DNA from 3 places in the Sporosarcina sp. SAFN-015 genome. Region 1 is predicted to be linked to each of the others. Evidence: riboswitches for the same ligand, from Rfam matches in the RefSeq annotation. Region 1 holds a riboswitch; each other region holds the start of a gene.
The links. Region 1 has a riboswitch for thiamine pyrophosphate ahead of thiT (energy-coupled thiamine transporter ThiT). Riboswitches for the same ligand answer to the same signal wherever they lie in the genome.

Region 1 (10,890 bases):
AGCCCGCCAAGTGGTTTAATGTGGACGCGAAGAAATCCTCTTTCGTTTCCCAAGCTTCTTCTAGTTTTTCAAATGCTTCCTTGCGCACGCTAACATCTGCATGGGAACTTAAGTTATTCGCCTGTCCTACGGAAAGCTTCTTTTCTTCCCCATCTACTGTCATTTCTATTGTAATGTCTCCTACGAGCTGATCATATAGTTGTCCCCAACCTTGGTACCCATCGACACTTAATGCCGTAATGAGGCTTTCTTCTTCCTCAGATAGTTTCAATTGAACTTCTTCGCGCCATTCTTGTAGAATAAAATCGAATTGAGACAATTGTTCAGTCGCAAGTAATTCTTTCCAAATGGATTCTTCCGTCTTTGCAACGACTTGTTTGATTTTTAGCACTGCCGTCTGGAATCGTGCTCCTAAAGTACCTACTTCTGCTTGTAGAATGAGCGCCTTTTTATCTTTCGTATTCGCAGCAAGGAAGCAACCGATAACAGCGCCAGCTTCTCTTAAATTTTTTGCAGTGTTTTTGATTTCATCAATTACGTGAAGAATTTTACCTGCTTCATCGACGGATGTTGGTGTTTGTGTAGCGGATGCAAGACTTTCCAACTCACCAATCTGTTGTTTCACCGCATCCAAATGCGTACGAAGCTCCTCTGAATCGCTTCCGCCTTTAAAAAATACATCTAAATCCCATACTTGTGAATACGTTTTTGTAGTAGTCAATGAATGATCCCCCTAATGATTTAGAAAATTTTAATAAAAACATGTTTTTATTATACCATGAATCTTCGGGATTCGAAATATTAGATTTGTGACGGAAATTTCATACTTTCCTTCGCACTAATTCACATTCCTATGTATACTGTTCAGAGGGAGGATGTACTATGTCTAAAATACTTCTGATGACCCTGTCACTATGTACAGTCATAATATTGAATGTAATCGCAAGCTTTTTCTCTTTGAATGGAAATACAACAGGAGAGATTACAAATCGGCTGCCGATGCTTTTTTTGCCGGCCGACTATGTACTTGTCGTCTGTTGGTTGATCTATATGGCGCTCTTTTTCTGGATCTTCAAATTCAATAAGACTTTCCACGAGATGAGCTCCGCGCATCAAAACCGCTTCACTTTCCTTTTCGTATTAAGTAGCCTTCTTCATATTGCTTGGATTTTCCTTTGGCATTTCGAATTGTTTACTGGCACTTTAATTGCGAAAATTGCTCTACTTATTGTGTTGCTCATTTTTTACGGAAGTTTCCCGAAACGGGATAACCTACTTACTGGAAGAGCTCCGATCAGTTTGCTCACTGGATGGATTTTCATTACGACTATTGAGAATGTCAGTTATTTTCTTATGATTCACGGCTGGTCAGGATTGGGATTAAGCGATCCGTTATGGACGGTCATCTTTTTAACGATTTCCACAGCGTTCGCTTTACATTTTATGTACCATTACAAGGATTATGTAATGAATCTCGTTTTTGTTTGGGTCTTTATCGGGATTGCTGTCCGAAACGGGATAGAGGAGCTATTCATCTCCGCAGCAGCTATCTTCTTATCCGCAGTCATCATCACTTGTATCTTTCTGTTTTCGGGAAGACGTGTGGAACAATAAAAACAGAGTAGGCGCATGAATTTCTCATACGCCTACTCCTTTTTTATGTCCTTTGAATAAGTCTAGGTGCGGATGTAAATAAAATGACCGCTACGATTGCGCACAAGATGATGGATGGAATCATATAGGTTGCATTATATCCTAAAGAAAATAACCAAGCGGGCTTATCACCGGCGGCATCAGCGAAAAATACCATTCCGGCAATGAAGTGGGCTAAAAATCTAAAAAGGCCCCCTAGAACCGTCCCCACAGCAATTGCCGCAGCCATTGAACCTTTGCGCCCAGCCAATTTACTTTTAATCAACCAACCATGTGTAGACGCCGCCAATCCAACTAGTGTGTAGGCAAAAAAATAGTCCAAAGCACCTTGCACTGGATGGATGATATAACCTCCTATTACCGCTTGAAGAAGACCTGTAATAAACCCAGTCAACAATCCTCCAGCAAGCCCCCAACGGTATGCCATCAAGATAATCGGCAACATCGATAAGGTAATGGAACCGCCTTGTGGCATTTTGAATAACGTTAAATTATCCAAGACAAATGATAAAGCTCCTAAAATAGCAACCTCCAACAATAACTGAAGTCTTTTACGATCCAATTGAAACTCCTCCTCTTTTTTTGTCGGAGGGATACGGAATGAAGAAAACGCGGTTTTCTGCTTCGACCTGAGGGCAGTATAAATTAGTTTACAGAAAGCCAATCAAGGTAACGAATAGTAACATAGAGCCACTTTTCCTATACAACAAAAAACGACATCCCGGATAGAACCGAGACATCGATATATGTCAGTTTCCATCCACATCCCTACGCAAGCATGAACTTACAGGTTCGAAGGGTCAGGACAAAACGTCCAATCTCAGCCAATACAGGCACCCCTTGTGGTCGTGTAATTCAATTGTCGTCTCCATTGTATATGTTACAGTAGTTATAAGCAAGATGATATTGTAAACTACTTATTAGAATTGCGGGAGGTAAGCCTATGACCAATAATAAACTACTATCGGCTCTCTGTTATTTCAGCATCTTTTTTTCACCGCTATTATTGCCCGCGATTGTCTATTTCGTCACGGACGATCATGACGTGAAGGGACATGCGAAGCGTTCACTCATATCACATCTTATACCCGTAGTGCTTCTCATAGCTGGCTTTATTCTCTTTACGTTTTCAATGGTTTCGTATGAATCAAGAATGCATACAATGTTAACAGGGCAATTTGATTTTTGGGGACTTGCCCCTTTCCTGTTCATGCTCATCTATGGTCTGCTATTTTTGATTGTCGTCATTTGGAACGTTTATCAAGGTGTAAAAGTGTTGAAATAAACGCATACGTTTCTTGAGAATCGAATAATTATGTTATAATTAGCTGGAAAAGTACGTTTCGAGGAAGGGACCTGTAAATCATGATTGTAAAAAACAACGAAGAGATCGAGGCACTGAAAAAAATCGGCCGCATCGTCGCAGAAGTGCGGGAAGCGATGAAAGCTGCCACAGTGCCAGGCATTACGACGAAAGAGATTGATGAAATCGGAGGACGACTTCTTGCTGAGCGCGGAGCTGTCTCCGCGCCGATTGACCAATATGAATTCCCTGGGTATACATGTATCAGTGTCAATCACGAAGTAGCCCACGGCATCCCTGGATCACGCGTCATTCAAGATGGCGATCTCGTCAACATCGATGTTTCCGCATCATATGGCGGGTACTTTGCAGATACAGGCATTTCATTCGTCGTCGGCACGAATGATGAGAAGAAGCAACAGCTTTGCGACGTAGCGAAACTCGCTTTTGACCGCGCAATGACAAAAGTGAAAGCAGGCTCAAGGTTGAACCAGATCGGGAAGGCAGTCGAGCGGGAAGCTAAGGATAACGGCCTGAAAGTTATAAAGAACTTGACCGGGCACGGGATTGGAACATCGCTGCACGAAGAGCCGCAACATATACTTAACTATTATGATGCTTGGGATAAAACGTTGATGCAGGAAGGTATGGTTTTAGCGGTTGAGCCATTCATTTCCGAGAAAGCTGAGCATATTATTGAGCTCGGAGACGGATGGACATTCGTAACGCCTGATAAATCCCTCGTCGCTCAAATTGAACATACAATCATCGTCACAAAAGATGAACCGATCATACTTACACAGCTATAAGAACAAAGGAGACTGTCCGGAAAGTCGATGAATCGACTTTCTGACAGTCTCTTTTTGTAGGGAGAGGTTTTATGATCACTCACCGGGATTTATGAGCGCTCGCCAGGATTTATGATCACTCACCACGATTTATGATCACTTGCACTAATTAAAAGGGCTATCCAGAAAGTCGTTAAAACTGACTTTCTGGATAGCCTCCTTTTATCTTTTCTTCTTAACGTCTTTCTGACCGCCTACTGTCTTCGAATTCCCTTCGGTCAGCTTTCCTTTATACCAGACTTTTTGGACAGGCTTGAACCCTTTCGTCAGCTTCTTGTACGTCCGTTCTTCAGGATACGATAGCAATGTAAGCACTTCGCCATCCTCCCCGGCACGTCCTGTCCGACCGGAGCGATGCAAATACTGCTCGGTCGTATGGGGGACGTCGACATGGATGACGTGGGTCAGTCCTTGTATATCCAGTCCTCTTGCAGCCAAATCCGTCGCAATCAATATTCGGATATCGCCCTTTCGGAAGCTTTCCAGTGTCTCCTGCCTTTCGAACTTTGTCATTGAGGAATATAGAACCGCAACAGGTGCCTCATTATATTGCAACTTCATTTCCTTCATTCGAAGCTGATCGACATTATTCATAAAAGCGAGCGCCCTTATGGCTGGCAGATGCGACAGTCCTCGAAGAAGGTCTGTCTTATCTCGTGCATCCGTCTTGATGAATGAATGGACTACTTTGCCCGACAACGGCATATCATCGACAGAGACATGCAACCGGACAGGCTCATCCAATAGGTTCTTAGCGACAAGTTCAATTTCATTCGTAATTGTTGCTGATACGACAGCGACTTGACGTTCAGGATGTGCCGCTTCGATTAAATCTTTCACAATGACGCGGTAATCCCGTGATAACAACTGATCACCTTCGTCCAAAATGATATACCGAATATCATGCATTTTTAAACGCTTCGCTTTAACAAGTTCCACGAGGCGTCCCGGAGTTCCGACAACAATCGTCGGCTTCTTTTTCAATCGTTCAACTTGCCGCTGCATATTCGCGCCGCCGATCAACTGGGTGACTGTAATATCCGTGCCTTCCACCCATTCACGGATGACATTGACGATTTGCATCGACAATTCCTGGGAAGGAGCTATAATCAACGCCTGTGTCTGCATTTTCTTCCCGTCCACTTGCTGAAGAATCGGCAAAACATATGCAAGCGTCTTCCCTGTCCCGGTTGGTGATTCCGCCACTACGTCCCGGCCGTTTAATAATTCCGGTATCATTTGCGATTGAATCGGTGTTTCTCTTTCAAATTTCCATTTCTTTTTAATACTATCGTCCATTTTTTCCAAGAAGGACATTCTCATCCCCGCTTTCACTGTTCCTTATCTTATAATGAACCGGATTTGCATTTCTTTCAAGTGTTCAAGGCTTTCTTCTTGCTTTTGTCGCCTGTTCATATGCATAGGCATAGCCGATTAATTCCGGCTCGGAATACGCTTTGCCGCATATTGTAATGCAAAAAGGCTCGCCTTCCTTCGTGAAGGATGATGGAACCGTAATGGCCGGGTACCCAGCTGCGGCGCTAAAACTGCAGCCATGATCCTGCGGGAACACAAGCATATCAATCTTATGTTCGTCAAAAGCCCGATCTAGAGCTAATTCTCCAGCCAGATGGCGGTTTCTCAAAAATGCCTCAATATATTCCGGCTCGGTCAACGTTCCGCTCGTCCGATCTACTTTTTCCAACATCACTTGACCGAATTCCAGCGTTTCTTCTGCATGTTCCTTATTGAATTGAATGATATCGGATAACGTACGGATTGGGTTCGTCGCTGGCGTTTTTCCAAGATACTCATTCAATGCCGCTTTGAATTCATACAGGAGGACGTCATAGCCTAAATCGTCTTCCATCGTCCCTAAATCGATATGGTCGATAATTTCTGCACCTAATGATTCAAAATGTTGGAGCGCTTCCTCGAACTTTTCTTTCCTCTCCGTCGAAATCTCCCTTACAAAAATGGATCTGGCAATGCCAATTCTTTTGCCTGCAAGCGAAGTTGCGTCACATATGGAGAGCCAATCTATTCCATTGAAACGCTCTGCTTTCCTAGTGACTGGATCAGTTTCATCGTAGCCGACCATCAAGCCGAATGTAATAGCCGCGTCTTCTACAGTTCGAGCGAATGGCCCTGGTGTGTCTTGGGTGAATGAAAGCGGGATGATGCCGCTTCTGCTGATCGCCCCAACAGTTGGCTTAATGCCTACAAGAGCGTTTTGAACTGCAGGGTTGATGATTGATCCGCTCGTTTCAGTTCCAATGGAGACTGCCGACATATTGGCTGCAACAGCTGCTGCGGATCCGGAACTCGACCCTCCCACATCAAAAAGCCCATAAGGATTGTTCACTTGTCCACCACGGGAGCTCCATCCATTCCGCATGCGGTCCGACATGAAATTCGCCCATTCCGTCATATTCGTCTTGCCTAAAATGACTGCGCCAGCTTCCCTCAGCTTTTTCACTAAAAATGCATCTTCCCCAGCATAATGGTTTTTCATCGCTATCGAGCCGCAGCTTGTATGCATCCCGTCTCCCGTATCCATATTGTCTTTTAACAGAACCGGAATGCCATGCAACAATGACCGCACAATTCCACGATGACGTTCCTCGTCAAGTGCACGAGCGATATGGACAGCTTGTGGATTCAGTTCGAGGACTGCATTGATATTCCTATTTTTCTCTGAAATTGTCTTCATGTACATGACGGTCAGTTCTTCGGCCGTGAGTTGACCGGAAGACATTTTTTCCTGCATTTGCCGAATAGTCGCTTCTTCTAACCATTCATGCTGTAAATCATCTAATTTCCTGTTCATGCAAATCCCCCCGTAGTCATCACTCTATCCTCATTGTATACTGTTTCATCAATTCATATAAAGATAGTTCATATAATTGTTTTCCGTTAATTTTAAAGACGCCATCATTAACAAGATTTTCGATTATTTTATCCCTTTTGGTTTCTAGTTCGGGATTTTCTTTCTTTCTCATGGTGTTTGTTCCTCCTAGATAGTTGCCTAACATCTATTCCTCTTCCATGAAAACTGTAAACCATGAAGAAATAACCAAAAAATCCCCGAGGTGCTAAGCACTCGGGGAGTAATCATGACCATTTATTATTTTTATATTTGCGGTAGTAATTGACTTGTCTCATGAAAAGATAAAGTTTACGTTTAAAGCTTTTATCTCTTTTGTAGAACAGCGGGTTGGCGTATTTGCCTGCCCGTAACAGCTGGTCGACCTCTTTTCGGATTTTGGCATTGTCGACAAACTTCCGTAAAACGGCTTTCGGAACGACTGTGAAAAGGAATTTTTCATCTAATAATGTCAATGGTTTTTCAACACCGTAGATGAGGTCATCAACAAAGTTCTTTGCCAGGTTATGTCCGCATGACGTGATGTAATAACTTGAACGTCCCTGTCGGATATTCACTTCAAACACTTTGAACTTTTTGTCGCGATGATCATATTTCAAATCAAAGTTTGCATAACCGACATAGTTGAGCGCTTCTAGAAACCCTTTCAATTTCAACATCATTTCTTCATTATAACGGGTAATGACCGCTGTATAATTGCCGATCGCAGTAACAGTATGCTCCTGCAATACAACTTGTCCAAAGGTGATCAGCTCGGAATTCCCTTTACTATTGACGTAGAAGACGGAATCCCACATATATGTATCATCGCCAGGAATGAAATCTTGGATGATCAAGTCGTCGCGATAACCACTATTCTTAATCGTGTCAATGACTTTCTGAATTTCTTCATATGAGTTGACTTTATACACTTTTTGCATGCCTTCAAATGGATGCTTGTAATATTGCACACCGTTGCTCGGTTTGATGATGACCGGGAACATCACTTCTTCGACGAAACGGTCGTCTGTTTCACATGAATAGAAATAAGTTGCAGGCGCATCAATTCCATGCTCTTCGCAAAGCCGGTAGAAATTCTTCTTTACAAGTAAATTATTCATCAACTCTTCATCGATATAGTTGAATACATAATCGGACTTGAGAGCTTGTCGGCATTCGATGATCAGGCGCACATACAAGTCATTCGTCCCGATAAGGAGCAGTCTCTTCCCTTTCGACCTGTACTTATCCGCAACTTTTTTTAAGAAGCGGACGAACTCTTCCTTCTCCCCTAATTTCGGATTCAGCTCGATGGCGCCAGGGATTGTACTTAAGCTCGTAAATGATAAAGGCTCTTTCCCGACTAGGACCGGATGGATGCCATATGCCTCGTGAAATGAAATCGCCATATTGTATGCATTAATATCTGTCCCTACAATGATCGGGATAAACGGATGGTTTGTCATAGTTTCCTCCAACATGCTTTTCTCTATCTTAGTGTAGGGTTCATGAATTTCTATGTCAATCAAGCAGTATGGCCTATTCGAAATAACTCACATTGTCAGAGCTCCAGAGTCAACATACTTCCAAATATTCCAAGGTTGCTCTGTTGGCGGTGCCGATTCAAACGTGAGGATTTCCTTCGTCGTCGGATGCGGAAATGATAGCGTATGCGCCCATAACGCAATTTGCTGTCCCGGCCGGTTCACATGTTGACCGTACTTTTGATCTCCGTAGAGTGGAGCGCCAGACGTTGCCATTTGAACGCGAATCTGATGGGATCTGCCTGTATGAAGCCGGATGGCGAGCAAGCTCATACCGTCCTGTCTTTCAATTGTTTCATAATGAAGGACCGCCTTCTTCCCTCCTGGGTGAGAGGGCTTAACTGCATGGACCTTGTTATTCTTCGCATCCTTCCAAAGATGATGCTCCAATAGGCCGCTATTTTCCAATCCGCCTCTTACAACAGCTAAGTATGTCCGTTCCATTTCCCTTTTTCGCAGCACGTCGGAAAGCCGGGATGCTGCCTTGGATGTTTTTGCGAATACGAGAACGCCTCCTACTGGACGGTCCAGCCGATGCACTAAACCCAAATAGACATTCCCCGGTTTTTGATGGCGCTTTTTCAAGTCTGCTTTCAATAAGGTTAATAAATCCTCATCTCCGCTATCATCAGCCTGCACGGGCAAATTGACAGGCTTCTCTACTACGAGCAAATGATTGTCTTCATATAAAATGCGTATGATCAACTTTCACAGTTCCTTTCAATAGTATTGATGGACAAATTTCTCTATTTAACTGTTCATTTTTCATTTCAGTTCGCCTCCATTCCGTCTATCATACTATATATCTCCCAGATTATCCGACAAAATTGGTGGATGATTGGTTATTGAAGATAATTCTCCCTAAAAATAAAAAAGCCGAAGTTTTTCCGGCTTTTGCTCATACTTTTATTCTTGCACCAAATAGATTGGCTCATCTGTCGGCCAACTGGAAAAGTCTGATATAATACCGTCTACGCCAAACTTCTGTGCTTTCGAAACTAACCGTTTATCTTTTTTTGACCAGACAAGGACCTTACTACCACGTTCGTGGACACTATCCACCATCCTCTTATTTAAGAAGGACACATTGAAATTGATATAAGATGCAAAGGATGTCAATTCGTCTAACTTCTTTGTAGTAAGTATTGATTCGGAAGGTTTTATAAGGACTGCTACTTCAATATCGGGCAATAAAGTATGTATCTTCCTCATGGACTCTGCATCGAATGATTGGACGATGATCGAGCTGCTGTCGACATAATCGCTCAGCAGCGTCACAACCTTTTCTTCAATTCCTGGATAAGTTTGTGGGTTTTTCAGTTCAATTAGCAAACCGGCTTTGTCATAGAATTCTTCTAATAATTCGTTGAGCGTTATGATTGACTCGCCTTGAAACTCTTTGCTGAATCTTCCACCGGCGTCCAACTCTTTCAGCTCCGCCAAAGTATAGTCTTTAATGTAACCGCTTCCATCAGTTGTACGGTCGATTTTCGCATCGTGCATAATGACGAGTTCGCCATCCTTTGAAAGGTGGACATCACATTCTAGAAAATCTGCACGGAGCTCGACTGCTTTATGGAATGCGGAACGGGTATTTTCAGGTGCAAAACTGGAAGCTCCACGGTGTGCGATACTAATCATATTAGGTGTATGGACCCTCTTTGTCTGATCATTGAAACCGAAAAGAAGGAATAGACATGCACCGACGATTGCTACGCAAAACAGACTATGTTTTCTCATTAGAATTCCCCGCATTCTCTCATCGGATACTACCAATTACGCCTCGGCGTAATTGTGTCAGGATTTTAATCGAGCTAGCTCTATAAACTCACTTAAAAATCCTTGACATCCGCCGAAGGCAAACCCAATCCAGCTCGCTGGATTTAGTTAATATCCGAATTATCTTTCTATTATATTATCATATATCTATAGTCTTGAATACCTTAATATGCACAATGAGCTAAAAGTATTGCATTTTTTTCGCAACAACAACTAAACAACAACTAATTAAATGTATGCGCTTCCAATTTGAAGTAATAGTAATAATCGTCAAAATACTATTTACAAACTATTTTTCGACTGATATATTGGATATCACTTAAGACTAGAAGTTCACTATCTAGTCGGAAGAATAATTGAATTGCATCTAGGAGGAGCCATCATGTTAAGTAATCCTGTAATCGCCACCACATTAATTTTCGCTCTTATTGCATTGGGCGAATGGCTATCTATCGTTTCAAGAGCCAGAATCCCGATGCTTCTAACAGCGATGGTAGGATTCCTTATCCTAAATTGGACAGGCATCTTCCCGAAGGACATTTTAGAGAAGTCACAATTTCCCGCGTTAGGCGCCATTTTAATTGGCCCGGCAATTTTGCATATGGGGACAATGATTCCCTTTTCATTATTGAAAAGTCAATTCAAAGCAGTTCTTATCGCCCTTGGAGGCATCATCGTTTCAGGAGTACTCATATTGACGATCATTCCTTTGATTTTTGATTACCCGACTGCCGTTGCAGGAGTTGGTCCGATTAGCGGTGGAATCATCGCCCTTATCATCACATCAGAAAAATTGACCGAACTCGGCCTTACAAGCCTTGTCATAATTCCAGCGTTGGTAGTAGCTTTCCAAGGTGTTATGGGAATGCCGCTTGCGATGAATTTCATGAGAAGATA
Region 2 (10,890 bases), on a different contig from region 1:
CAAAGGAACACTATCACAGGCAATGGATACGTATATTGTGGATATTAAAGGATATGGCGGTCATAGCTCGCAGCCCCATAAAACGATTGATGCCAATATGATTATGAATCAGTTATATACAAGTTTAAATCTATTATTCACACGTGAAGCGGATCCTAGTCAAAGTGTTACATTTTCAATCGGTGCCATGAATGGCGGCACTGTGACGAATGTCATCCCAGAAAAAGCGGTATTAAGCGGAAATATGCGCAGTTATGATCAAAAAACCCGGGATCATTTATGTGAAAGGATTCCTGAAATGATCGACCATGTCGTAAAAGCATGGCGCGGTGAATACAGCATAACAGAATTCCATACACCAACGACGTACAACAATCCTGATTTCATCGACGCAATCGCCCCTTTCCTTAAAGATGTGGTCGGGGCAGATAACATTCTCGATAACGGGGTATTAAGCGGTTCAGAAGATTTCTCCTATATCTCCCAACAAGTACCGTCTGCCTTTGTTGTGTTAGGTACAGGGAAAGAAGGCGAAGCTCCTGTTCACAACCCTCGCATGAAACAAAATGAGGACATCTTTAAATACGGTGCTGCATTACACGCAAACGTAGCAATGCAATGGTTGAAAAGCCAGCATTAATACAAAATACTAATAAAGCGTCAACCCAATTGATTGGGGTTGACGCTTTTTGTTTTGATATCATTTTGATGAACGCGACGAGAATGATAATGGAAAACGTATAACCTTAGAAACTCTGCAACCTCTTGCCCACAGGCATGCTTTGCAGCCGAACCGCAACAACGACGCCGATTACTGCCCCGCTTACGCTTGAAACGAGAAAAGGGGGCATGAAGAAGAATGCGGTGACGGTCGTGCCCATAAGGACAGCCGCATATGGAACCGCAAACAACGACGCGATAATACCGGTCCCGATGATTTCTCCAATTGCTGCCAACCATGCTCGCCCCGACTGCTTATACAGCAGCCCGGCAAGTGCCGCGCCGATCATCCCTCCCGGAAAAGCGAGCAATGACCCAGTGCCTGTCAATATGCGAACCAATCCGGTCATGAAAGCAATGATGACGGCGGGAATCGGTCCTAGCAGGATTGCGGCGATGACATTGACTGCATGTTGGATCGGATAGGCGCGTGCAATCCCTGCAGGAAAAGAGACGAATGCGGATCCCGCCACCGCAATCGCCGTGAATACAGTCATCAAGACAAGCTTTCGCGTACTCATCACAACACGCTCCTTTCACGACTCCAATTTAATGAAGCTTCCTTTAGAAGGCGCACCGCCTTTTCAGGATTAGTAGATGAAGCAATCGCTGAAATGACAGATATGCCATTTGCGCCTGCCTTGAAGACCGGCTCGGCATTGAATGACGTAATGCCACCAATTCCGACAATCGGCAAATCAGGATGTAACTTTGCGACTTCTTCGATCATCGCTGTGCCAGCAACCGGTTTCGCATCGTCTTTCGATTTCGTCGGATATACAGGCCCCATGCCGACATAATCCGCTCCCGCTGACATAGCCGCTTCTGTTTCTTCTATTGTATGGACGGAAACCCCCAATATCTTTCCGGGCCCAATCCTTTTTCGGACAAATCGCGCCTCAGCATCGTCCTGCCCGACATGGACGCCATCCGCGTCAATTTCTAGGGCAAGATCGACATCATCATTCACGATGAACGGCACGCCATATTGTGCACATAACTGCTGGCAACTTTGCGCGAATGCTTTCTTCTCCTTCCCGACAAGTGCGTGTGCCCCCTTTTCACGGAGCTGAAAACAAGTGATTCCGCCTTTTAAAGCGTCTTCCAATACGGAGAGCGGATTCTCAGCATTCGTCGAACCCATTATGAAGTAAAGCGTAACGTCAACGTTTCTCAATCAATTCGACTTCCTTCCGTTCAGCATTGCCCCGATTCCGAAACGCCGTATGGTTTGTCGGCCCGTGTCCATTGCCAATGGATAGCCCCTCTTCAATTGCTGCATGGATAAAGTATTTTGCGGTAACAACTGCTTCATTCATTGGCATCCCTTTCGCAAGCTCTGCCGTAATGGCTGCAGCGAAAGTACATCCCGTGCCATGCGTGTCTTTCGTATCGATCCGCTTGCTTCTCATAAGAAAGCTTTCGCCGTTCGCTGACATGAATAAATCCTCTGCATAAGGAGTATCTACCCGGTGCCCCCCTTTCAGCAGTACGGCTCCAGCTCCCATCTGGAGCAGTTGATTTGCGGCATTCTCCATGTCTTTCATTGAAACGATCGTCATTCCCGTCAACACTTCCGCTTCAGGAATATTGGGCGTCAAGAGTGTCGCTGTTGGAATGAGGTGCTCTTTCAATGCTGCAATCGCTGAATGCTGAAGAAGCGAAGCACCGCCTTTCGCTATCATCACGGGATCAATGACTAAAGGGATTCGCTCGTGACGATTCAATGTATCGGCAACCGCTTCAATAATTTCTGCAGAGAACAGCATCCCGGTTTTGGCAGCTCCGACTGTGAAATCAGTTAGCACCGCTTCAATTTGGGCAATGACAATTTCCGTCTCTATCGGCTGGACCGCATGGACACCTAACGTATTTTGAGCGGTTACGGCCGTCAATGCGGACGTTCCGAACGCCCCAAGTTCCTGGAATGTTTTCAAATCCGCCTGGATGCCTGCCCCGCCTCCACTGTCCGAGCCTGCAATTGTGAGTGCAACCGAAGTCATTTGACAACCTCCTCTATAAAACAATGGTGATCGAAGTTGATTGCTTCACCGTCCAATTGGTGTAAAGCATTTAGGAAATGAACAGCAAAATCTCCTGGGCCAGAAGCTTGCTTTGCCGCCAATTCACCCGCTTTTTTGTAAAACGCAAGACTATATGCAACTATATCAATCGGCGCATCCTTACCGACCGAAAGAAAAGCGGCGGACACAGCACTTAACAGACAACCCATGCCCGTAATTCGCGTCATGAGCAAATGCCCTCCTGTTATACGGATTATTTTTTCACCATCCGTCACGATGTCAGTCTCACCGCTTACCGCAACGAGACAACGATGGCGGCTGGCCACCTCTTTAGCAGCCTCGGCAATATTTGCCGAACCGACACCCGCATCGACGCCTCTCGCTTTCCATTCAACACCCGCGATGGATGCAATTTCACCTGCATTTCCGCGGATGAGTGTAATATCCAATTCCTTTAGAAGTTTAGCGACCGTCCGTTTTCGGAAAGCAGTCGCTCCTGCTCCGACAGGATCCAGTACGAGGGGCTTACCTTTAAAGGAAGCGCTTTTTCCGGCAGCGATCATTGATTCAACAGCCGAACTGTCCAACGTTCCAATATTAAGCAATGTACACGAGGAAATGGCAGATACTTCCGCCGCCTCCTCGATTGCATCCGCCATGATGGGAGAAGCCCCCAATGCCAACAGGCCGTTCGCTTGAAAGTTTGAAACGACATGATTCGTAATGCAATGCACTAACGGGTTTTGCTGACGCAGTTCATCCAACAATGGTAATTGGTCTGTCATACATGTACCTCGTTTGTTTCAAGTGACCATTTTTGCTTCGTCCATGCCATTTCCCAAAACTGCAATTCATAGTGGGTACTCTTAATGAAATGAGCTTTCAATTGTTCACGTCTTTGCTTTGGAAGTTGTTCGGTCAGTTTATTCAAACGGTCGATCTGTTCACGGGTTGCCTGTTCGAACCATTCAGAGCTGTACGTAGCAATCCATTTGTCATAAATCGGATGATTCGGTTTCGCGTCCTTCAACCGCTCGCCTATTTCGTAATACAGCCAATAACATGGCAATAATGCGGATAATGTAGCGGCCAAGTCACCTTCCAACGCCGCCCGGTATAAATGCGACGTGTACGCATATGCCGTCGGCGCCGGCTCGAATTTTTCAATATCCTCATCTGTAACGCCCAACATTCCAAAGAAGCCTTCATGCAATGAAATTTCCGCCCCGCAAGTTCCATCCGCATGTTGCGCAAACCGTTGCACCGTCAATAAATCCGTTGCCTGTACAGCTGCCATCGCATGCACTTTCGCAAAATGCTTCAAATAATAGGAGTCTTGCAGAACATAATGTTTGAACACCTCTTCAGGCAATGTCCCTTCAGCAAGTGCTGCGATGAACGGGTGATGAAAGCTTGCCTCCCAAACATCGTTGCATTCCTTCCGTACCTCTTCACAAAACGTCATTCCAACCACTCCTCTTTTGTTTTGGAAAACCAAAAAAGCCGCTTCACTCAACACAATCGTTGAAGAAGCGGCTCGCAAATCGGCGTAAGATAACCTTTGGAAGATGTGCGATCCACTTCCCTACGCTGGTATGAGCAAGATCAGGTTCGAAGGGTCCGCGTATCGATACACGTCTCAGTCTTTCACAAAGACTCCCCCAGTGGTTAACTCTTTTCAGTTTTCATCTCCACTATAACATAGTTTAGTAGTTTCGCAAGGTTGTGACATCATTGATTAACCCGGCTGTAATATTTGGAAATAAACAACGCTAGACCATTTAGTCCATTCGAAAATGTATTTACAAAGTAATATATCGCAGACGCATAGCATGTTGTTAACGTTTTTCAGATAGGAATAATTTGGATAATGAGGGTCGAATTAATTAGGTTTAACCCTCTTTTTAGTCTTTTCACACGTATTTATATTATTACAACGGTTAATATTTCCATGAATACTTGTTAATTGGTTGTCACACCACTGTTATTTTCTTTTGTTATTGTTAGTCATGTGCAGAAGGGACACTGCTACACTATTCGGTTGGAAGTTTTGAGAGAATAGTAAAAAACGATCCCTATACTTTTTACTTGAGAAGGAGGCGGATGTACATAACGACTTGAAAGAATGAGTGTTATTTCGCTTCATTATCTAGTAAGCAAGTCAAAAAAAATTTATGAAAAGGGAGTTTGATCATTCTTGGTTAACGAAACGAATCGTAATGAGAAGAACACGAAAAAGAAGATTTTACCGTTTGTCATGTCGACATCAATGCTAACTGCTGCTATTTTTGGAGCAGGCGGTTCAGCTTTTGCAGCTGAAAATGGCGAAAAAGAGTTTAATAACCACGGTGAAAAGGTTTCCCATTACGCAACAACTATTCCGGGCTCACCTGAAAAAGGACAATTCATGCGTACAATTGCCAATAAAAACTTTGTAGCCGCTGAACCAGGTGATGATGATTCTACAGATGACGATGATACAACAGATATACCTAATAACGATGAAGAAGCTGTTGACACTCCAGCTGACGATGAAGAAGCTACTGATACTCCAGTTGACGATGAAGAGGCTGTAGACGCTCCAGTTGATGAAGAAGAAGCTGTAGACGCTCCGGCTGATGAAGAAGAAGCTGTAGATGCTCCTGCTGATGAAGAAGAAGCTGTGGATACTCCAGCTGACGATGAAGAAGCTGTAGACGCTCCGGCGGATGAAGAAGAAGCTGTAGATACTCCAGCTGACGATGAAGAAGCTGTAGACGCTCCGGCGGATGAAGAAGAAACTGTTGATGCTCCGGCGGATGAAGAGGAAGCTACGGACGCTCCAGTTGAGGAAGACGAAACTGTTGAGCTACCAGCTGATGAAGAGGAAGCTGTAGAGACTCCTGCAGATGAAGAGGATGTTACGGACGCTCCTGCTGACGAAGAGGAAGCCGTAGATACTCCAACTGAAGATGAAGAAGCTACGGATGCACCTGTAGAAGAAGATGCCAAAGAAACAGAAAAGCCAGCTGACGAAAATATCAATGAAGATACTACGCCAACTGACCAATCAACCGATTCTATTATAACAGACGAGCAAGTAAATGAGTACAAATCCATCTTACAAAATTATGTAAGTTTGATTGACTACTACAATCTTGCTATCCAAAATCATCTTGGGATTGTCTTGCCAGGTGAAGAAGCAGAAGAAGTACCTGCTGACAAGGAAGAAACTACAGATACACCTGTAGATGAAGAGGAAGCTACGGATGCACCAGCTGATGAAGAAGAAGCTACTGATGCGCCAGCTGACGAAGAGGAAGCTACCGACGCTCCTGCTGACGAAGAGGAAGCTACCGACGCTCCTGCTGACGAAGAAGAAGCTACTGATGCTCCGGCTGATGAAGAAAATGCAACAGAAGTACCCGGTGACGGTGAAGATGTAGTGGAAGAACCTGCTACTGAAGAAGAAGCTCCTGAAGAAACAGTTACAGAAGATGTTCAAACAACAGTTTGGGACAAACTCGTTGGATACTACAACCAAGTTGTCACAGCATACAACTCATTTTTCGGATTGCTTAAAAAATAAGATAGCAACAAACTAAAACTAAAACTGAATAAGCAATGCATCCCATACTAACAGGGGATATCATTATTCCCTGCCTAAACCGTATGCCCCACGGCGAAATTAATATAAATTAAAACTAATGCGGTGCCTGTGCACCACACATTTATGACAATTCATTGTCTCTTATAATAATAAGCATAGAAGCCAACCAAGTCTTGATTTGGTTGGCTTCTTCATTTATCTTATGCAATTGTATTGTATTATCTGAATTGTTCGTTGCACAGGCACCGAAACAATTCAAACGATTCATTCATTCTGTACTCCTCGGGCCAATGCTTTTAAATCGCTTCCTGCCGGGTTTTGGAACACGCGGAGTCCAAATTCCCCTGCAATGGCAAATAAATGATCAAAAATATCCGCTTGGACGCCCTCATAAATAGCCCATTGCGTGCTATTCGCAAACGCGTATATTTCAATCGGCAAGCCATTCTCTCCGGGCTCCAATTGTCTTACCATTAATGTCATTTCTTGATGGATGCCGGGATGGTGTTTAAGGTATTCAATAATGTAAGCCCGAAAGACGCCGATATTCGTCATCGCCCTACCGTTTACGATATTGCTTCGGTCGATCTTATTTGCAATATTGTACTCCAGAATTTCCTGTTCACGGCTAACAATATAATCCGATAGATAGCGGATCTGTTTAAAATGCTCGATCATTTCATCCGTGCAAAACGTAATACTCGTCATGTCGATATGCAAAGCCCGCTTAATGCGTCGTCCGCCAGATTCCTGCATACCGCGCCAGTTGATGAATGAATCCGATATGAGCGCATAGCTCGGAATCATCGTCACCGTCTTATCAAAATTTCGCACCATTACCGTATTTAAAGAGATATCAATGACATCCCCATTTGCACCGTATTTCGGCATTTCAATCCAGTCGCCCATGCGAACCATCTCAGTTGCTGATAACTGGACACCCGCCACAAGACCTAATAACGAATCCTTAAACACTAACATGAACACCGCTGACAGAGCCCCGATTCCACTAAGCAAGATAAGCGGACTTTTCCCCATCAAATTGGCAATGACCAAAACGATACCAACGATGATGACAACTATTTTAGCAACTTGAATATACCCTTTTATCGGCTTCGTTTTTGATATTTCATACGTCTGATAAATATCATTAAACACACTTAATAATCGATTGATGACACTGAATGCCACTATCATCATATATGTCAGCGCCAACGTTTCGATCGCCGCACGATACGTGGGAAAGCTGGCTGCAAAGGAATAAATAATGATCGCCGGCACAAAATGGGACAATCTCCGGAGCACTTTCCTCTCCAACAGAATATTACCCCACTTAATATTGTGCTTTCTCACAATATGAGCGATAAATCGGATAATCACTTGTTTTGTAATAAAGTTCGCAATGATACATAGGAGTGTGATTATAGTTACCAGGATGACAAATGACAGCGTGTCAACCAAAGCGTCATCCACTCCGTAACCTAAAAGCCGGTTACGAATAAAATTCATCTATCTCTCCCCTTTACGTAATCTGCTTTCCATTATAACAGAAGTAAGGGGTCTCCACTTTCTTCAGCCTCCTATACAGGCCGTGATGTGAATAAGTGGAATATGGTACAATCGTAAAAATACTACATAAATGAGGTAGACGACATGTGCCGAAACATTAAAACGCTGTTCAACTTTTCCCCTCCAGCTACCACGGATGAAATTCATGCCGCCTCGCTCCAATACGTTCGGAAAGTTTCTGGATATAACAAGCCTTCCAAGGTAAACGAGGACGCTATCAATCTCGCTGTTAAGGAAGTGGCGATCGCTACACAAAAATTACTAAACACATTGGTAACAAATGCCGAACCCCGAAATCGAGAAATTGAAGCTGAACGGGCTCGGGCTCGTAATGCAAAAAGATTCGGATTGGAAAATCAGAATTAAAACTATAAATTTATTTCAGTGTAGTACAGATTTATCAGCAACGGTACCTGTGCAACACACACTTATGACAATTCATCGTAATCTATATAAATACCAAAAGAAGCTGACCACGATTGGGTTGATCAGCTTCTTTGTTTAACCTCATTGAAACTTTGCTTCGCCCAATCTTGTGTCTTCCGAATAAGGAAATAACTCCATAAACCCCTTTTCTTTAAACATGCATTCAATTTCCCCCTAGTTATTCGGTATCCTCTTTCATATACCGCCTCATTGTCCGGTAATAAATAAAATATTGTCCAATGGCGAGCAAGAGCAAAATGTTCAGCATTCCGACCTTCCCAATCGGTAAAATCAAAAAGATGGTTGCCAAGAACGGAAGGCCGACTGTGAAATAAGAATAGACTTTCTGCGTCGCACGTCGTGTCACTTCCTCAAACAACTCGTCATCATCCATATATTCCTGCGGCTTTAATGTCATGATTTTCAGCCGATGACTCGGATTCCGCTTATTATGGAGATGAATTTTCCATCTAAATATAAGTAGATACATAACTAAGACGATGAGCCAAGCGAGAAGGCACCAAAAGCCGAGGCCTTCTAAATTAAACTGAAATAGAAAGCTTTCCGGACTATTTGAGTATTCAAAGTCCGACATGAATCCAATTATCGACGTGAGAGCGATTAGCAATAAAATACAACCCATTTGCCATATCGGATACGTATACCTCATATCGCCTTTCATTTCATTCCTCCCCTTCCAACCAAAATACTTCATTAAGATCACATTGGAATGCTTGCGCAATTTTCAATGCCAACGTAACAGATGGTGAAAACTCCCCTTTTTCAATAAAGCCGATCGTCTGCCTTGTGACACCTACCATTTTGGCGAGGTCACTTTGTGTAAACTCTTGACGGGCACGCAGCTCACGAACCTTGTTTTTCAGCATGTAAACTCCTCCTATATTAAATGTACAGTATTCTTAACATCATGTAAAGTATTATTAACATTAAGTTATGTATAATTAACAAAATAAATTAGCTTTTGGTGAAATCCAGTACTTACTACCTCATTCGAGAGGCTTAGGATTTAGTTTTGAAAACTTGTTATAGTATAGTTATCAAAAAAATCCCGGGGGGAATCCGTCGTCTATGAAAAAAATACATATACCGATTGTTTCGTTGTTATGTCTGCTTTTATTAAGCGCCTGTGCAGATAAGTCTGCTGCTATAAAAGAAACGCATCAACCTACCGAGCAAAAGCAGGAGCAGAAGGTTGATTATGAAGCGATTGTGGAAAAGAAAAACGCTGAACTTGAAATGGCTCCATTGGAATTAACATCCTATAGCGAAGAAGTGGGAGCTGCGTTACTCGAACCGACGCATACAAACTTTGCGGTGAATGAAGTCTTCACAGTGGTGGGAACTGTTGAAAATCAGGACCAATTACAAGAAAAGTATGTATGGATCAAAATCAGATTTGATGGAGAAGCGCTTTCCGACGACTCGATGGAATACTATGCGCCTATCCAAGACGGTAAATTTAAACAGGACGTAAGATTGTTCAATGGAGAGGGAGAATACCAAGTTACTGTTATGCTCCCAAGCAAGGACCGGAAAAATTACTATTATGATCTGGCAAAATTCACTGTCTTTAACGTCAACCCTGCGATGCAGCGAGATCTTACGTATACTCCTTTTGCCCAGGATGCAGGATTATCACTTGAAGCGCCTGCAAGCGGTTATGTGAATGAAAACGAAGTGTTCACATTGAAAGGGAAAATCCCTTCCATCAAAGGGACAAACGAGCAGCTGATGCTCGAACTCAAAAAGGACGGTGAAATGTGGAAGCACGTGCTTCCTGTTAAGAACGGTGAATTCGCATATGACGTTCCTTTATTTTACGGAAAAGGCGTCCATCAGCTAAAAGTCTACGTTCCTGACGAGGAGAGAGACAATTATTTTCAAGAAGGAACGATCCTTTACATCGACAATGAATCAGACGTTGTCACTGAACCGATCAATTACATGACGACCTATAACGAACGTGGGGTCAATCTCACCTACCCGACAGCCGGCGGTGAAGAAACCAACTTAACGTATCGCATAAAAGGCACCATCGATAAAGACGCACCATTCGCAAAAGAGACGACACATCTGTATATTACGACGAAGAAAGATGACGATAAGGCATTAGCCGTCATTCCTGTTGTCAACTACAAGTTTGATGATGAATTCTACTTGCGCTTCGGACCGGGTACATATGACGTAACCGTCAGTGTACCGGAAATAAAAGAGAAAAACAGTTCCAAGTTTTATTATTATGACGTAGCTAAATTCACAGTCGAAAGCACGGGCACAGAGGACTTACGAGATTTATTGCCATCACGGGGAGTTCAATCGGATGCCCCTGATATTATCGCGATTGCGGAAGGTCTTATAACCGACGATATGTCAGATCGCGAGAAAGCGAAGGCCATCTATGAATTTACGGCAAAGTCAATCGCGTATGACGTGGAAAAACAGAAAAACAGTGAATTCGAGTGGGATGATAGCGCATTAAAAGTGCTAGAGCTCGAAAAAGGAATTTGCCAGGATTACACGTATCTCGCCCTTGCCCTACTT
Region 3 (10,890 bases), on a different contig from region 1:
ATCGTTCGTTAACAATGACAGCCTTGTTATCCTGCACATTAGCCATCGAGGAAGTTGTATTCACATACATTAAAATCAAAGGAAGCCCTAACAGAGTAAGACAACCAAAAATAATCGAAACGGCACTTAACCCTATAATTGGCACAAGCAATCCACCTACTAACATACCAAATAAGCTGCCTAATCGATATAATCCGTTGTACAGACCAATTGATTTACCCCGATTGTCCTTGTTTGTATCAACGGCCAAAATGGATAAACCTCCGATTCTGAAAAATGACCAAGCAATTCCCCAAAGACTACGTAAAATTATCCACGCAATAAAACCGCTCAATAATCCGTAGCCTAACGTCGTGATGCTTCCTAATAGAATTGCGATAACTAATCCGGTCTTAAGGGAAATCTTATTATAAAGCCATCCAACAAGTGGGTTAAAAGGCAAACGGATAAAACGGTTAATGGATAGAAGCACACCAACTTGCCAAATGGAGTCAAGACCAGCCTCTTTCCAGTACAAAGGCAACGCAATATATAACATTGAATCTCCTAAAAGACTTAAAGCAGTCACCAATGCAACTATGATGCTGACAGGAAATTTACTTTCCCCTTTCGTTGATTCCGACAATGCAGATCACTCCTATTTGGACATTGGTTTTGATTTATGTAAGCCATATACTAGCGCGTAAAATCTGTAATCGAAGTGCTTTACGTTTTGACGACTTCATTTAATAACCTAATGTGCCTATCCCCACAGAATAGATTGCTCGGGGATAGGCACTACAAGTAGGGGCAAATGTCATTAGCACCCATCAGTTATTCAATTTGATATTCTTTCTCTCGCAGCAGTTTCAAGTAATAATTTCTCGATTTCATTATTTGGACCAACTTTGCATGTTCCGGAATCGAGATGTGCTGCCCATTCCCTTGTGTCATCCGCAGTGTCGCGAAGGGGACGAATCGAAAGCCCAGCCTCCACAGCATTAGATGCATCGACAATAAAAAAGCCTTGTGGAAACTGTTCCGAAATTGGCATCCACAATGGGAAACGATGCTTTGCATCCATCTCTACCTTTTCCACAATCGTATCAGGAATGGCGATTGTCTCAATTCCTTGTTCAGCAATTAATTCATCAATGAACGCTTCGAATGAAACGGGTTCAGAAGCAGCGTTAAAAGTCCCTGTTTTCTTCCCCTCAATCATGGTTACTATCCACTTTGCCAAATCACGAACATCAATCCATTGTACTTTCCTGTCTCCTCCCGGAATGGCAATTGGCCCTTCCTCTACAGTTCGCAAAGCCCAATATGTGAATCTATCCGTTGGATCATGCGGACCTACGATAATGCAAGGTCTAACAATTAGGGCCTTTTCGCCAAATCCATCCTTTACTTCATTTTCGCACATTACCTTTAGCGGACCGTACGTTGCACCCGTCACTTCGTCCGTGTTGACAGTATGTGTAAATATCGAGCCATTCTCATTTACATCGCCTTTTGAGTAATCATCATAAACTGAAATCGTTGAAATAAATGTATAATGATCACTCTTTTCTTTCAGTGCCTCAATAACAGGTTTTACATCATTCGGCGTATAACCGCTTGTATCAATGACAGCATCCCAATGTTCGAGGGCAGCCTGATCCATATTTATGCGACGATCCCCAATAATGCGACGACACGCTGGAAATAAATCAGGATTTGTTTTTCCTCGATTGAATAGAACTACTTCATGTCCTTTTAGTAGTAATTGCTCAACAATATGACGACCGACAAACGATGTTCCGCCAATAACTAATAATTTCAATTGATAACCTCCCCATGTATTCTGAATAGAAATGGCATCTAACAAGTACTTGTTCTCTATTCCGCGGCACAATTCCTTCAACTTTCAAAAAAATGCTAGAAATTCTACACTTCAACAGCCACTTGCCAAAAATCGTTTATATTGTTGGAATACAGGAATAGTAGAAAAGAGTGATGAATATAGTTCGAGAAAGGAGGATTCGATGAAGTTAACTAGCAAACGAGTATGGTTGAATACAGTAATCGTTCTTACATACATCTTGATGATTGTCACTAATGTATTGGCGAACGTTTTACCCATTAACGGGCAAACAACGGGTGAAATTTCAGCGAAATACAGTAATTTATTTGCCCCTGCAGGCTTTACATTTTCAATCTGGAGCGTCATATATGTCTTATTAGGATTACATGTCTTATACCAACTCGGTTTCTTTCATAAAAAGCTAAAACCTTCTACAGCCCGTCTGTTAACACAAGTCGGCATCTACTTTTCAATTTCTTCAATTCTTAATACCCTTTGGATACTTGCATGGCATTATGAAAAACTATTCTTATCCGTCATCACTATGATCGGGCTGCTTCTTTGCCTAATCAACATCAACAAATTGACCGCAGAGGCTTCCCTCTCTTTAAAAGAGAGTTTTTTTATCAAACTTCCCTTTAGTGTCTATTTTGGCTGGATAACAGTTGCGACCATTGCCAACATTACAGCTTTCCTCGTCTCGATCAGATGGGATGGATTTGGGTTATCTGAAGTGACATGGACTATACTTATCCTGATTATCGGAACAATCATTAGTGTCACAACAATGCTTCGCTTACACAACCCTGCATATGGTTTGGCTGTATTATGGGCTTATTTCGGTATCTACTCTAAACATACATCAGAAACCGGATTCAACAACCAATACCCCACCATAATATGGACTGTCATTATTTGCATGATTGTTCTATCTCTCACGATCATCCTTGTCGCCGTGGGAAATCGAAGACAGCCCAAAACTAACGTGTAGTAACTATTACTTGAATGGTGTATGTCCCTCCTATGTGGAATTCTCTATCCCTTTGCACTACACGCTTCCTGCAGAAGGTGCGAAACGCACTAACAAAGAGTAACCAAAAGTATGTAAAAAAAGAACGAATGCAATATTGCATTCGTTCCTTTTATTTACTCGAAACCGCAAGTCGTATCGCCATCCGTACTGCTGTTGCAGGGTTCGCCGTTTGGTTTACATCACCTACAAAAAACAGATCTTTCTCGGGATAATAAAAAGCAAAGGAACCTGTCGAGCCCGAATGTCCGATCAATTCCCCCTTACCAGTAAAAAGCATTGTAAATCCACCTAATGGGATTCTCATATAGCCGCCACCATATTGAATGGGATAAAAGCTGATTTGTAACTTCTTATACATCTCCAATTGGTTGAAGATTTCTTGATTAAATAAATCTCCTCCAAAAAACGCTTTAATAAAGACCATCATTTCGCGGGCAGTGGTAATTGCCCCTCCACTCGCTCGACAGCTTTTAATGTATTTCGGAAGGGAAAGCGCATTATTTTTAAAATAAATACTGGGAATAAAATCATCCTCATCTATAGGTAAATATGTTTTCTCAAGCTTCAATGGTTCAAAAATGAAAGATTTATAGACATCTTCCAATGAAGAATTCGTAAGGGACTCAATAATCTGGCCTAAAATATCAAAATTGATATCCGCATAATGTGATCTATTTAATGTGTCAGGTGCAAAGTGTGGTTTCATCTCTTTCGTAAACGCTATTATTTCGTCAATTGTGATGTTCATATCTTCCTGAAGTACACGTTTTCGAAGATTATTTTTACCTTCTTCAGATACATCCGGTAACCCGCTTGTCTGAAACAGCAAATGAGCGATGGTCAATTTTGCGGTATACTCCTGTCCTTTATAGAGATGGAGCCCACTAAGTTTCTCTTTATCAAAAAAACGTGTCACTTTATCATCTAATGAGAGTTTCCCTTGCTCCAGCAAAATTAAAATGCATGTAGTTGTAAACAGCTTCGTAATACTTGCCATGAGCAATGGCGCATCTATGCTCTTGCCCCCATACTCATTTTTGTATGAAAAATCCCCATTTCCATTTTGGATAAATAGTACAGACTCATGTATATGCTTTGATTTCACGACTCGGCTAAAGATCTCATCGTATTTTTTAGTCACCATCAGTTCCTAACCTCCCTTCTTGCAGACTATTTGATTATATTAGTTGATGTCTATTTGCATGCAGGAAAAGAGGCTTCCCAAAAGTTTAACTAACTAAATGAGAAGCCTTCAATTGTGTTGGACAATGGACCGTCGAAGTACGCCACAAGTCTATTTAGTGAAATGAAAGACTTGCTTGCCACAACAATCGGAGACACAAAAATGGCACGTGAATTCTACGGAATTCATAGGGCCGTATCTGGACGTATATTGAATGTTGATATGTGGAATTGGAAAGGGTTGATTATACTGAAAAACCAACGGAATTTCTGGGGCTATAGACGGAATCCAAAGGGCAGCGTTATTGAATCGCTCCCCTTTTCATGATCTTTTATTATGTTAGCCCTAAATGTCTACGTAATGTATGTCCTTCATAATATTTTTTGAAAAGACCTCTCTTTTGCAGCTCCGGTACTATGAATTCAACAAAGTCTTCTAAACTACTCGGCAATGTGGGAGGCATAAGATTAAATCCATCGGCTACCCCTGCTTTAAACCAAAGCTCCATCTGATCGACAATCTCTTCAGGTGTGCCGATGAGCGTGAAATGTCCTCCACCAGCATTTAGATACCCCAATAATTCCCTTACTGTTGGGTTTGTATCATGAATAATTTCTATTATCGTCTCATATCGGCCGACCGGTCCAGTAAATTCCTCCACAGGCGGCAATGGTGGAACCTTTTCATCAAGTGCCCAATTGGAGCAGTCTTGCCGAATAAAAATGCTCAGCTGTTTTAATGCCGTGTCAATAGGTAACTGTACATCTAATGCCGCTTTCTTGGCTAAAGCCTCTTCACGACTCTTGCCGACATAGGTGACTAAGCCCGGAAACACTTTAATATATCTGTTGCTATTCTCGCTTTGTTTCATTTGCTCATTGATTTTTTCTCGAAACCTTTTTGCTTGCTTGAAGTTCCACGACACTGAGTAAACTGCATCTGCATGCTTTGCAGCTAATGCAATGCCTTGCTTGGACGCCCCTGCCTGCATTGCGACCGGTTTACCTTGAGGACTTTTCGGCGTAGTGGACGGACCACACACTTTAAAGTAGGTACCTTCGTGATGAAATGGCGTGATGTGTGAAGGATCGATCAATTTTTTCTCTTCACGTTCATGCAGAAACGCTTTGCTATCCCATGAAAGAAATAAATGATTCATTAAAGTAGCAAATTCATCTGCTTTTTCATAGCGTTCATCATGAGACGGCAGCTTATCCATACTATGATTTTGTGCTTCAACATCAGTCATTGAAGTAACAAGATTCCAACCTACACGACCTTTTGTAAGATGGTCTAAACTTAAAAGCTGTCGTGAAGCTGTAAAAGGATTCGAAAAAGTACTTGATATCGTTGGAACTAATCCCACATGGTCTGTCACTTGGGATATGGCTGTTAAATTGATGAGCGGGTCAAACCAAAACGCCGGCATATCACTGCAATCTTTGCCTACAAAAGATTGATTATCTGCAAAGAATACGACGTCAAATAGGCCCTTTTCCGCCAACTTGGCTAAGTTTTGATAATAGGTAATATCACCAATCCGTTCAACACTTGAGTCAGGCATAAGCCACGCAGCTTGGTGGTGTCCGCAGCCATACAGCAAAACACCTAAGTTTAGTTGTTTTGCGTTCATTTCAACCATTTTTCACTCCCCCATTTGTCAGTTCATTGTTAAACCGCCATCGACTGTGATATTCTGCCCTGTAATACCGCTTGCATTGTCTGAAGACAAATATGCGACCATATTCGCTACTTCTTGTGGCGTGGTGACCTTCTTCAGTGGCGTAGAACTTGCAATCAAATCGAATACTTCCGGCGTTGTAACAGCACTGGCGTTAGTTGTTTTCAATAAGCCTCCTGAAACGACATTCGCTTTTATGCCATATGCTCCTAACTCGGCAGCAATATTACGTGTAAAACCGATCAATCCGGCTTTCGCTGTTGTATATTCATGATAAGGAACGACAGGATTCTGAAATAGATTCGTCCCTATATTGATAATACTTCCATTTTGTCGTTCAATAAATTGAGGTATGACACTTTGAATTACGTTATATGCTGCTTTTAAAGTACCATCCAACTGTCTTTGATAGTCATCCCAAGTTAGTTCTGCGAAAGGTTTCTGCTTGATTGGATCAAATTTGAAATCGATTAATGCATTATTCACCACAACATCAATTTGCCCAAAATAGTCAGTTGCCTCTTCTACCATACGATCCACTTCTGTTCGATTGGTTACATCAGCTTGAATGGCAATCGCATACTCCTTTCCAATCTCGGAAACAATCTTGTCGGCTGCCTCTTTGCTCTTATTGTAATTGACGACTACCCGAAATCCTTGGCTTGCCAATGTTCTTACGATCGTTGCCCCTAGTCCTTGACTACTTCCTGTTACCAATACGACTTTACTCATCCTAACCACTCCTGTTCTTATACGTTTTGAATCGGTAAATGGCAGCTAATAAAAAAACGCAACCTTCCAAAAGGAAAGTTGCGTAAAACTATGACGACACACCAAAAAGAAGACAGAGTCATCCCTCTTCGTATGTCCGAGAGTTTACACTTTCCTACGCTAGTTTCAGCTAGATCAGGTTCAAAGGGTTTGAGTCTCTACTCATCTCAGTTAAATAACACCCCTAGTGCATACTATTAAGTTTTTAAAGTTTTTATAAAAGATCATGCTGCCATTTATAATATTTCTATTAGTTTGCACTTTAAACCATATCATATAGTATGATCTATTACAACTGGACCATTTATTTCCTTGGTGCTTGTCCGCCCTTGAGTAACAATGCTTTACTGCTCATGAACGAAATGACAGAGTGATAAATGTAAACCCGATATTTTTGTTTTTGATCCGATATTGACGCCAGTCAAATATCTTTGCCATAGAGACAATGATATACTTAGCGTCACACATTCTGTGTTGCCATCATCTTCAGATGGATGATTTATGCAGAGTAAATTTGTTTTCCGATAAACGCTTTTCTCCGATAGACGCTTAAGACTAAGCCTATTAGAAAGGCATTTATCAGCAATGGTGTAATCCCGTAACTAATAAACGGTAACGGCACGCCTGTTAGTGGTAAGAAGCCAAACACCATTAAAACAGAGTAAATACTCTGGCAACTGTATAATGTTCCTGCTGCGATAACGAGTAACTTACCATATGATTGTGGCATTGTAGTAACAAGCCACAAAATGCGTAGCGCAACAGCGAATATGATACCAATGACTGCGAGTCCTGCAACATAGCCATACGATTGAATAAGCTGTACCAAAGCATAATCAGTGTGGGCTTCAGGAATGTAGTGAAGCCTATCTGCCCCGAACCAGCCAGCCCGTGCAAGTGCTTCATTTAATTGGAGCATCATGTAGCCTGCTGAATCCGCATATAATTCAGGATGTAAAAAAGCTCTGATGCGTACTGTTTGATATGGCTCAAGTAAATAGTGATATGCATAAACACTAAATGCCGCTATCGCTAACCCCATTCCCCCTACTATTAAAAACACAATAAGCTTCGCTTTTCGGTTGAAATAGCTAAAGCTAAACAAAACGGCTACAACTCCCATATATAGTAGCGTTACAGAAAGACTTCCTATCATCATGAATAAGAATATTGGAAGTAGAAATAATCCAGTCAGTTTCCAACCTCTCCATTTGCGTTCAGTGAAAAATCCTGCAAAGGCTACTAATAACAACGGAAGCGCCATCCATGCCTGCAAACGAATTGGACCTATTTTATACATTGCTTCTCCATTAACAAAGATGTTGGGCATAGCCCAGAGAACGATTAATAACAACAGTGCCCCTCTATAAAAGAACATACTATAGCATTGCAGTTTACGATAATCAAAATACATGATGACGGCTATCCCTGCAACGGCTAGTATGATATGAAGGATTTTATTTTTAACAAAGTAATTCGTCATATCTACACCAAATCGATGGCTGAAATCTGTCGTTAAGATTGGTGTAATGCTTACAGCAATCAATAGCAACACTGCGCCAATTAGCCAGAAATCCCATTTTGGCCGGTGAATTTTGTCCATTGATTTTCCGAGCTGTGAAGCAGAGCCCATTTCCTCAATGGCTTTTTGCTCAGCTTCTATTGAAGAGTAGCCTGAATTCACCCAGGCTTGTTTGGATTTCGTCAGATGGTGGTGCAATTCTTCTTCTACATAGCTACGTGCCTCTTTTGAACGGATATAGCTTGTAACTTGCTGTAGAAACTCCTTAATCAACATTCATGCGCACCCCCCAAATTAGTTCCTTAAGAGATAGCTTTTCATGCGCATTGTCTTGCTGTAATCGCTTTTTCCCGAGCTTCGTTAATTGATAGTACTTCACACCACTTTCCCACCTTGCAGAAAGCCAACCGTGCTGCTCGGCTTCATGTAAAACCGAATAAATCATCCCTTCATTATGAACAATTTGCTCGACACCACGGACATGCAGCATTTGCGTTATTTCCGTGCCTGACTTTGATTCTGTGAGCATGGATAGTAATGTTTGTTGTAAGGATAATACTTGTAACTGTTTATGTATTTGCTGTCGATGTTTTGTTTTAAATTCTACTTTATTAAAGACAGTTTGATCGACTGCTTTTTTCAAATTTTTTAAGCGTTCTTCCACTCCTACTCACACTCCAATCGATTCTTCAATAATTGTTTTGCTTTACGCAATCTCGTTTTCACGGTACTTTTGTTTAGCTGCAGGACGTCTGCTATTTCCTTCATCGATTGTTCCTCGTAATAGCATAAATAGATGACTTCACGATATTTCAGCGGTAGTGCGAACACAGTACGTGCTAGTTCTTCATCTTCTTGTTGCCTAATAACTTGCTGCTCGACACAAACTCCACTTTTCACTTGTGCGATTCGATTATCTTCGGTCGCTTCTACATTTTTTGCATACCAGCTTTTCAAATAATCTTTTGTATGATTAATCGCAATGCGCCATAACCAAGTTTTCATTGAAGAATTAAACTGGAATGTCGGCAATGCCCTATAGCACTTTACAAAAATTTCTTGTGTTAAATCTTCCGCAACGGAGAGGTTATGTACGTATTGCATAACAAGCTGTAATATATCTTGACCATAATCAATCATGAGTTCATCAATGATCTTTTCATACGGTAGTAACTTCGTTTGTTCAATTGAATAGCTATCCACTTCATATCCCCCTTCATAACATTAGACGAGTGCCGATTGGCAGAAGTTTTTTTATTTGTAATATATAGCAGTCTATATGAACTTCTAATAATAGCGATAGACAGCCTTTGTATTTAGCATTACCGGGATAATTCTAGAATGGCGGGGTGCCGAAGAACACCAACTTTCCAACAGAGGAACCGACTTCTTGGGCGGAAAATCATATTGCCATTTCGGGGATTATGGGAATTGGTCGCGAGAAAAGCTATTCACTGTGCGGGGATCTCGGCAGTCCTTTTATGATTGAGGAATGGGGATATCCTGATATCGGTGTGGTGATCTGTGATTGCCCTTCAGCCGGTCATGATGTCGTCATGTTAGACTATCGGGCAAGCGGTTCAGATGGCGAACCTGCAGTTGTCCATGTCGATCAGGAAGATGATTATAAGATTACCTTCCTAGCCGCTAATTTCGAGGAGTTTATTAAAGGCTTAGTGAACGATGAACAATATGATACTTCTGAGGAAGATAAAATCGAGGCCATGGGGAAAGTAGCATACGGCAAATTTTCTCCTCTGCTGGAGGAGCTGTGCTCTCGGGTAATCGAATTGGAGCAGGTGGGACAGAAAATCCGCAGCATCTGTACACGGATTGTCGAAGAGAAAGGCCATTTTTCATTTCACGCAGACGAATTATCATATGTCATGTATGACGTACAGTTTTGGTTATATACGAGGGCAAATCCAGACACGAGCCGCGATCAATATGTAGCTGTTTATCCGAGCATCATCGTATTTGGTGATGAATTCGGCCAAGGCGGCTATGCCCCTTCCTTCATTACAGATTGGCTTGATATTCGCATGCAGGAAGGGCGGATTGTACAGGAGAACGGGATGATCCGGTTTACCGATTCCTATGCGGAGGAAGTTATTAATACGTTGCGAGAAGCTTAATCAGGTTCATGGAGAGCTCGCTTTAAAAGCGGGCTCTTACCATTCCGGCTTCTCCACGTACGACATTATTGCATGTTATTGCATTGTTACATAAATCCTTCCTCCGGTTCACCGACAGCAAATCCTAATACTTGTGTCGCTTCCAATTTAAATCTCTCTATCCAGGAATGCCAATCATCATTACTCATCCGCGCATAAAAAGATAATCCGCTTGGTTCAACGGAGGCCGTAATGAAAACATTATCTTCTTCACACCCGAACCAATAAGGAATTCCATCTTTATATCCTTTCCACCCCGGCATACTCTCATATATATTTTTCACTTTATCCCATACATTATCAGGTAGGTAATACCATATATTTAGATTGCAATTTTGAGAGTTGATGTCACTCATTTGCGTCTCTCCTTTAGTAGCCTTTTCCACCGGAACATGACGAAAAGTGTTCGCCCTAAATGCAGCTTGCAGAAAAAATAGTGGACAATGCGTGGTCATAATACTTACCTCTAAATAAATTCTTAGGTAAACAATGTTTCGATCCTTTATCCAACGATAGAGATGACCTGTCCATCTTGATCCTTAATGTACGTTTTAACGACTTGTATGATGAAGTCGTTAGTAGAAGACAAATGAATTTCTCCTTCTATTGGAAGAAGTTTATGCATTAGCTCGTTGACAACTGTTTCATCAAGACGTAAATGGACCGTGCCCTCAACTGTTTCGAATCCAGTCGTTGGAGCA

Region 2: linked by a shared signal. The riboswitch ahead of tenA (thiaminase II) and the one ahead of thiT (energy-coupled thiamine transporter ThiT) in region 1 are both predicted to bind thiamine pyrophosphate.
Region 3: linked by a shared signal. The riboswitch ahead of ACR65H_RS10820 (3-oxoacyl-ACP reductase) and the one ahead of thiT (energy-coupled thiamine transporter ThiT) in region 1 are both predicted to bind thiamine pyrophosphate.

Annotation. Positions count from the first base shown of each region.
Region 1 is NZ_JBPFDR010000012.1:33,576-44,465, reverse strand. It holds gene ACR65H_RS17130 (M3 family oligoendopeptidase) at 1-721, opposite strand, end outside; gene ACR65H_RS17125 (TspO-related membrane protein) at 883-1,614, shown strand; gene thiT (energy-coupled thiamine transporter ThiT) at 1,658-2,215, opposite strand; TPP riboswitch at 2,402-2,504, opposite strand; gene ACR65H_RS17115 (magnetosome magnetite crystal formation protein family) at 2,597-2,938, shown strand; gene map (type I methionyl aminopeptidase) at 3,019-3,765, shown strand; gene ACR65H_RS17105 (DEAD/DEAH box helicase) at 3,967-5,121, opposite strand; gene ACR65H_RS17100 (amidase family protein) at 5,186-6,634, opposite strand; gene ACR65H_RS17095 (Fur-regulated basic protein FbpA) at 6,654-6,806, opposite strand; gene ACR65H_RS17090 (carboxylate--amine ligase) at 6,919-8,136, opposite strand; gene ACR65H_RS17085 (RluA family pseudouridine synthase) at 8,224-8,919, opposite strand; gene ACR65H_RS17080 (glycerophosphodiester phosphodiesterase) at 9,121-9,954, opposite strand; gene ACR65H_RS17075 (hypothetical protein) at 10,376-10,890, shown strand, end outside.
Region 2 is NZ_JBPFDR010000011.1:16,038-26,927, reverse strand. It holds gene ACR65H_RS16650 (M20 metallopeptidase family protein) at 1-640, shown strand, start outside; gene thiW (energy coupling factor transporter S component ThiW) at 747-1,241, opposite strand; gene thiE (thiamine phosphate synthase) at 1,241-1,864, opposite strand; gene thiD (bifunctional hydroxymethylpyrimidine kinase/phosphomethylpyrimidine kinase) at 1,884-2,723, opposite strand; gene thiM (hydroxyethylthiazole kinase) at 2,720-3,529, opposite strand; gene tenA (thiaminase II) at 3,526-4,209, opposite strand; TPP riboswitch at 4,310-4,417, opposite strand; gene ACR65H_RS16620 (midas domain-containing protein) at 4,942-6,312, shown strand; gene ACR65H_RS16615 (mechanosensitive ion channel family protein) at 6,598-7,842, opposite strand; gene ACR65H_RS16610 (DUF2277 domain-containing protein) at 7,987-8,268, shown strand; gene ACR65H_RS16605 (hypothetical protein) at 8,507-9,010, opposite strand; gene ACR65H_RS16600 (helix-turn-helix transcriptional regulator) at 9,012-9,215, opposite strand; gene ACR65H_RS16595 (transglutaminase domain-containing protein) at 9,418-10,890, shown strand, end outside.
Region 3 is NZ_JBPFDR010000005.1:133,864-144,753, forward strand. It holds gene ACR65H_RS10795 (MFS transporter) at 1-625, opposite strand, end outside; gene ACR65H_RS10800 (NAD-dependent epimerase/dehydratase family protein) at 818-1,804, opposite strand; gene ACR65H_RS10805 (TspO-related membrane protein) at 2,007-2,816, shown strand; gene ACR65H_RS10810 (serine hydrolase domain-containing protein) at 2,968-4,002, opposite strand; gene ACR65H_RS10815 (LLM class flavin-dependent oxidoreductase) at 4,376-5,683, opposite strand; gene ACR65H_RS10820 (3-oxoacyl-ACP reductase) at 5,702-6,454, opposite strand; TPP riboswitch at 6,589-6,689, opposite strand; gene ACR65H_RS10825 (FtsW/RodA/SpoVE family cell cycle protein) at 6,993-8,291, opposite strand; gene ACR65H_RS10830 (helix-turn-helix transcriptional regulator) at 8,281-8,679, opposite strand; gene ACR65H_RS10835 (sigma-70 family RNA polymerase sigma factor) at 8,682-9,218, opposite strand; partial or broken gene ACR65H_RS10840 (SMI1/KNR4 family protein) at 9,356-10,150, shown strand; gene ACR65H_RS10845 (hypothetical protein) at 10,237-10,545, opposite strand; gene ACR65H_RS10850 (suppressor of fused domain protein) at 10,692-10,890, opposite strand, start outside.